DNA from 3 places in the Rosenbergiella sp. YN46 genome. Region 2 is predicted to be linked to each of the others. Evidence: predicted binding sites of a transcription regulator. Region 2 holds the regulator's gene; each other region holds the start of a gene.
What was found. Region 2 encodes CRP, which controls carbon source genes, mostly activating them, when cyclic AMP is high. Its sites were predicted from a motif close to ATGTGANNNNNNTCACAT; they were not measured.

Region 1 (2,203 bases), on a different contig from region 2:
CCAGTACTCTCCCTGGCTCAGTTGCTGGCGCGCGGCCATCAGCTCGCCATAGATTTCGCGCTGTTCCTCCTGGCTTCGCGCCAGGCGTTGAGCCGTACGCAGGCTGGCAGCCAGCCAGCCCACGGCGGCGCCGGCCAGTACCAGCGCCGCCATCAGTAAAAGAGAGAGATCCAAAGTCGCCTCCTGCCGAACTTATCGGGTCGAGGCTCAATTGTGCTGTACAGATGTCCAGATGAAAAGAGGAAAGGGCAAACAAGCCGGCCACCGCCGGCTTTGCGGGTAACAATAGCCTCACAGTAAACGACGAGCGGCCTCCACCACTATGTTAATGGCGTGGCTTTCGGTCTGCTTCATGGTTTCGGCGTCAGGAATCTCCTGCTGGGTACGGTTGACGATCACTCCTGCCACCATCCCGGCACGCAGCCCCTGGCTGGCGCACATGGTCAGTAGCGTAGCCGATTCCATCTCGTAGTTCATCACACCCATCTGCTGCCACTCTTCCATCGAGCCCTGGAAACGGCGAGTCACCCGCCCCGAGAACGTGTCATAACGCTCCTGCCCCGGATAGAAGGTATCGGATGATGCGGTCACGCCGACATGGGTTTCCACACCCAACGCCTTCGCCGCATCGACCAGCGCCGTGGTGCAGACGAAATCGGCCACTGCCGGATACTCCAGCGGCGCGAAGTGCAGGCTGGCACCATCCAGCCTTACGGACGCGGTCGTCACCAGCACATCACCGACATTGATATGAGGCTGAATGGCGCCGGTGGTGCCCACCCGCAGGAAAGTGCGAATGCCCAACTGCGCCAGCTCTTCCACCGCAATAGAGGTGGACGGGCCGCCGATGCCGGTAGAACAAACAATCACCGCTTTACCGCCCAGTTCCGCTCGCCAGGTAGCGAACTCACGGTGCGCGGCCAGCTTTACCGGATTTTCCATCAGTACGGCGATTTTCTCCACCCGCTCCGGATCGCCAGGCACAATGGCAAGCGTCGCTCCCTGCAGGTCGCTTTTGGTGAGGCCAAGATGGAAAACATCAGACTTTGACATGGCAGACTCCTGGGTCATAGTTGGGTTGCGATTAAATCATAGCTACTCTAACTAACCAGGTGGGTTATTTTCGTGACGTTACTCACTTCAAATGAAACATCTTTCATTGCCATAGAATCATAAAGTGACGCAGCTCACAAACATAAATCCCTCGCCCCCCGCCTGTCTGCTGAATGCCGACTTTTGCCACGCGCGTGCCTTATTGTCTCAGACTATAGTGAATTGATTAGACTAAAAAATAGCTCAAAAAACAGGTACGGAGAATGCCATGACCGACAGCACGACACAGAACAAGCCCGGCGCCGGATTCGCACCGGCGGCGCCCCCCGTCGCGACCACCGCGATCCATACTTCTACGGATGGACTCCATGCTGGCGAAACCTCTATTCCCAGCCAGGGCCAGGAGATGCCCGCATACTTCGCCCGCCCCAAAGAGCCCGCGGATAATCTGCCGGTGGTTATTGTGGTTCAGGAAATTTTTGGCGTACACGAACACATCCGCGACCTGTGCCGCCGCCTGGCCCATGAAGGCTATCTGGCCGTGGCGCCGGAGCTGTACTTCCGTCAGGGCGATCCCAACGACTGGGATGATATTCCCACGCTGTTCAGCGAGCTGGTCAGTAAAGTGCCGGACAGCCAGGTGATGGCCGATCTCGACCATGTCGCCAGTTGGGCGGCGCGACACGGTGGCAACGCCAACCGACTGCTGATGACCGGCTTCTGCTGGGGCGGACGTATCGCCTGGCTGTATGCGGCTCATAATCCGCAGTTGAAAGCAGCGGTGGCCTGGTACGGCCGTCTGGCGGGAGATAAAACCCTGAACTGGCCGAAGCAGCCTGTCGATATCGCAACCGATCTGAATGCGCCGGTGCTGGGTCTGTATGGCGCCCAGGATACCGGTATTCCGCTGGACAGCGTAGAGAGTATGCGCCAGGCGTTGCGCGCAGCCAACGCCAGCGCTGAAATTGTGGTTTATCCCGATGCAGGGCACGCTTTTAACGCCGACTACCGGCCCAGCTACCACAAAGAGTCCGCCGAGGATGGCTGGCGGCGTATGCTGATGTGGTTCGAGCGTTACGGCGCCGATAAGTAGTTTTCTTTATCCCAAACACCGGTTTTTTTGGTGTTTGGGTTTCAGAAAAAGCCTGGT
Region 2 (2,203 bases):
TAAAGTGCAGGTTAATATGAGTGAACAGGCGCGGCGCCTCTTCACGACGCTCCGAGGTCAGTTTCACCTCGCAATCGGCCACGTCATGACGCCCCTTTTGCAGAATAGAAACCACATCGATAGCGCTACAGCTTCCCACCGCCATCAGTACCATTTCCATCGGGCTGGGGGCCTTATCGCCGGAATTTCCGTCCATCAGCACCTGGTGCCCGGAGGCGGATTCGCCCAGAAAAGTCAGGCCCTCTACCCATTTAACTCGTGACTGCATGTTGTTGCTCCCATCAAGCCATTTTTCCTCACAGAGTAAGCCGCCGCAAAGAAAGTCGCAACAGAAGGCGATCCGGGTCAAGCTGAAACGAGACAATAGGAGACACCCGGAAAAAGCTATGCTAAAACACTGAGGATACCCTCCCGCCGCGATAGCCCGCGTCCGGGATGAAAATTCACGTGAAATTTATATAGATTACAGGCTTTTCTCATGCCAGACCCCCAGAGCGGGGACAAACGATCAATACGCCCGGAGGCCCTTACCCTTTCGGGCGTCAGCTTATAACCAGAGGATAACCGCGCATGGTGCTTGGCAAACCGCAAACAGACCCGACTCTCGAATGGTTTTTGTCTCATTGCCACATTCATAAGTATCCATCGAAGAGCACACTTATTCATCAGGGTGAAAAAGCCGAAACCCTCTACTATATCGTTAAGGGCTCTGTTGCAGTGCTTATTAAAGACGAGGAAGGTAAAGAGATGATCCTCTCCTACCTGAACCAGGGGGATTTCATCGGTGAACTGGGGCTGTTCGAAGAAGGCCAGGAGCGTAGCGCCTGGGTACGGGCAAAAACCGCCTGCGAAGTCGCTGAAATCTCCTACAAAAAATTCCGCCAGTTGATTCAGGTTAACCCGGACATTCTGATGCGCCTTTCCGCACAGATGGCCCGTCGCCTGCAGGTCACATCCGAAAAAGTCGGTAACCTCGCCTTCCTGGATGTGACTGGCCGGATAGCACAGACCCTGCTGAACCTGGCGAAACAGCCGGACGCAATGACCCACCCGGACGGAATGCAGATCAAAATCACCCGCCAGGAAATCGGGCAGATTGTGGGCTGCTCCCGCGAAACCGTCGGTCGTATTCTGAAAATGCTGGAAGATCAGAATCTGATCTCCGCGCACGGGAAAACCATCGTCGTCTTTGGTACCCGCTAATCCGGTCTGTATGTAACGGCGTGTTGTGGCAACATGCCGTCAGGTTGATAACAAAGCGGGAAAAAACGTAGTTTTTCCCGCTTTGTGGTCATTTCAGGAGGCTATGACGCTGTCAACTGTCTCCATGTTATCTCTACCACTGACGCGTTCATCCTGTTCCAATGCGCCGACTGATCTATCACCCCGAAGTTAACTACGCGCTGCGCCAGACCCTGGTGCTCTCGCTGCCGGTGATTATCGGGCTGATCTTCGGTAGCCTGCAACAGGGGCTGCTCTTCTCACTGGTGCCCGCCTGCTGCAATATCGCGGGTCTCGATACCCCCCACAAACGCTTTTTTAAACGCCTGATCGTCGGCGGATCGCTGTTCGCCTTCAGCAGCCTGATGGTGCAGCTACTGCTGATGGAAAAAGTGCCGCTGCCCGCCATCTTCCTGGGAATGGCGCTGCTGTTGGGCGTTACAGCAGAGATCAGCGCTCTGCACGGCCGCCTGCTACCTGCATCGCTTATCGCCGCGATCTTTACCCTGGGGCTGGCTGGCAATATGCCCGTCTGGCAGCCGATGCTGCTGTATGCGCTCGGCACCCTGTGGTACGGCGCCTTTAACTGGTTCTGGTTCTGGATGTGGCGCGAACAGCCGCTACGCGAAACCCTGAGCCTGCTGTATCGCGAACTGGCGGACTACTGCGAAGCCAAATACAGCCTGCTGACCCAGCATACTGACCCGGAAACGGTATTACCGCCATTGCTTACCCGCCAGCAGAAAGTGGTGGATCTTATCAGCCTCTGTTACCAACAGTTGCATATGCTGTCCGCCACCAGCCGTCAGAACGACTATAAGCGCCTGCTACGCGTCTTCCAGGTGGCGCTGGATCTACAGGAGCATATTTCGGTCAGCCTGCATCAACCCGAAGAGGTGCAGAAACTGGTGGAACAGAGCCATGCAGAGCAGGTGATTCGCTGGGCGGCACGCACCGTGGCCGCCCGCCTGCGCGTGGTCAG
Region 3 (2,203 bases), on a different contig from region 2:
GAATCCTATGCTCATTTGCCGATGCCACGTATGACCAATACCTATATGCTGGCGGGCCAATCCACGCCTCAGGAGATTATCGAGTCGGTGGATTACGGCATCTACGCGCCGAACTTCGGCGGCGGCCAGGTGGATATCACTTCCGGGAAGTTCGTCTTTTCGACCTCCGAGGCTTACCTGATCGAGAAAGGACGCATTACGACGCCGGTAAAAGGGGCGACCCTGATTGGTTCTGGCATCGAAGCCATGCAGCAGATTTCTATGGTCGGTAACGATCTGGCGCTGGATAGTGGCGTCGGGGTATGCGGTAAGGAAGGGCAGAGCGTACCGGTTGGTGTAGGTCAGCCGACCCTGAAGGTCGACCGCCTGACCGTGGGCGGCACGGCCTGATATCCTTTCACCCGGCGCCGACCGGCGCCGGGCTTAATGCGTTTCCTGATGGCCGTTGCGACCGCGCATCGTCTGATAGAGGTGAGCGACCTTCACAAAGTAGTCGGTCAGATAGTTGATGCATACCTCTACCTTCAACGGCAGCTTATCCTTTTCGGTATAAAGCGCATAGACTGGCCGGGGATCGGACTGGTAACGGGGAAACAGGATCTCCAGTTCGCCGCTATCGACCCGATCGATGACCCACATTAGTGGAACATAGGCGATGCCTGCGCCAGCGCTAAGCCAGCGTGTCAGCGTCATAGGATCGTTAGTGACGAACCGCCCCTCGGGATGAAGGCGGATTGTGGCGCCCTCCGGCGCGACCAGTTCGAACTCGTTGTCTGGTCGGACGCTGTAGGTAAGCCAGGCATGATTGGTGAGATCGGCGGGTTTTTCCGGTACGCCCGTTTGGGTCAGATAGCTTTTGGCGGCGCAAACCACCATCGGCATACTGCCCAGTCTGCGGGAAAACAGGCTGGAATCCTGCAGGGCGCCGACCCGAATCACCAGATCCAGACCGTCGGCAATCAGATCCGGCGCCGGAATACCGGTGACCAGATTCACCGTCAGACCCGGATATTCCCGTAGCATTTCTGCTGTCATTGCCGCCAGGACATTTTGTGCCATGGTTGAAGAACTGCCGATACGTAAGGTACCAATGGGGGTGTTATTGAAGGCGTAAAGTTGTTCGTGTACCTCCCGAGCCTCGTACAACATTTTACGACAGCCCTGGTAGTAGATTTTTCCTGCTTCGGTCAGTCCGATACTACGGGTGCTGCGGTTTAACAGCTTCACCTGGAGTTCATTCTCCAGGCGGGAGACGGTCTGGCTGATAGCCGAAACGCTCATTTGCAACTGCCTGGCGGCGGAGGTAAAGGAGCCCTGCTCCACCACCCTGGCAAAAACCGCCATGCTCTTTAGTCTTTCCATTATTCACTCTGGCTTAAAAGTGATTTAGATCACAGATTATAGATAACAGCATAACAGTTACGTTAATATATTATTATTAACAATACCTGCGCTGCGCTCTCGCCCGGCCATCCAGGCCATTTAATCTGTCGCAGTTTGTGGTAAACAATAATCAGTCATCTGTTTTTGTCTCCAGGATTAACATGAGTTTATTTCCGGTTATCGTGGTGTTTGGCCTGTCCTTCCCACCGATATTTTTTGAGTTGCTGTTATCGCTGGCCCTGTTCTGGCTGGTGAGGCGCCTGCTTGTTCCGACCGGGATCTATGACTTTGTCTGGCATCCTGCGCTGTTTAACACCGCGCTGTATTGCTGCCTGTTCTGGCTGATTTCGCGTCTGTTTGTCTGAGGTTGATGTGAAAACACTAACAAGAAATATCTCCCGTACGGCCATTACGCTGGTACTGGTCGTACTGGCTTTCATCGCTATCTTTCGTATCTGGAGCTTCTATACCGAGTCGCCCTGGACGCGTGATGCCCGCTTTTCCGCTGACGTAGTGGCCCTGGCACCCGATGTCAGTGGCCTGGTCACGGATGTCAAGGTACGTGATAACCAACTGGTGAAGAAGGGGCAGGAGATCTTTGTGATTGACCAGCCGCGCTACACCAAAGCGCTGGATGAAGCCGAGGCAAATGTCTCCTACTATAAAGCCCTGGTCAAAGAGAAACGTACCGAAGCTGCTCGTCGTAACAAACTGGGGGTTCTGGCAACCTCTCAGGAAGATATCGATCAGTACAATAATAGCCTGCAGACCACGCTACATGAACTGGCTAAAGCAGAAGCAGCCCGCGATCTGGCGAAAA

Region 1: the regulator CRP is predicted to act here: its motif matches at 1,176-1,193, upstream of udp (uridine phosphorylase).
Region 3: the regulator CRP is predicted to act here: its motif matches at 1,380-1,397, upstream of aaeR (HTH-type transcriptional activator AaeR).

What each region holds. Positions count from the first base shown of each region.
Region 1 covers NZ_JAZHEE010000028.1:38,158-40,360, reverse strand. The annotation lists gene rmuC (DNA recombination protein RmuC) at 1-153, opposite strand, end outside; gene udp (uridine phosphorylase) at 292-1,053, opposite strand; gene V3W49_RS17130 (dienelactone hydrolase family protein) at 1,322-2,146, shown strand.
Region 2 covers NZ_JAZHEE010000025.1:53,905-56,107, reverse strand. The annotation lists gene V3W49_RS16320 (OsmC family protein) at 1-268, opposite strand, end outside; gene crp (cAMP-activated global transcriptional regulator CRP) at 571-1,203, shown strand; gene V3W49_RS16310 (YccS/YhfK family putative transporter) at 1,365-2,203, shown strand, end outside.
Region 3 covers NZ_JAZHEE010000004.1:29,855-32,057, forward strand. The annotation lists gene tldD (metalloprotease TldD) at 1-390, shown strand, start outside; gene aaeR (HTH-type transcriptional activator AaeR) at 424-1,362, opposite strand; gene aaeX (p-hydroxybenzoic acid efflux pump operon protein AaeX) at 1,545-1,748, shown strand; gene aaeA (p-hydroxybenzoic acid efflux pump subunit AaeA) at 1,756-2,203, shown strand, end outside.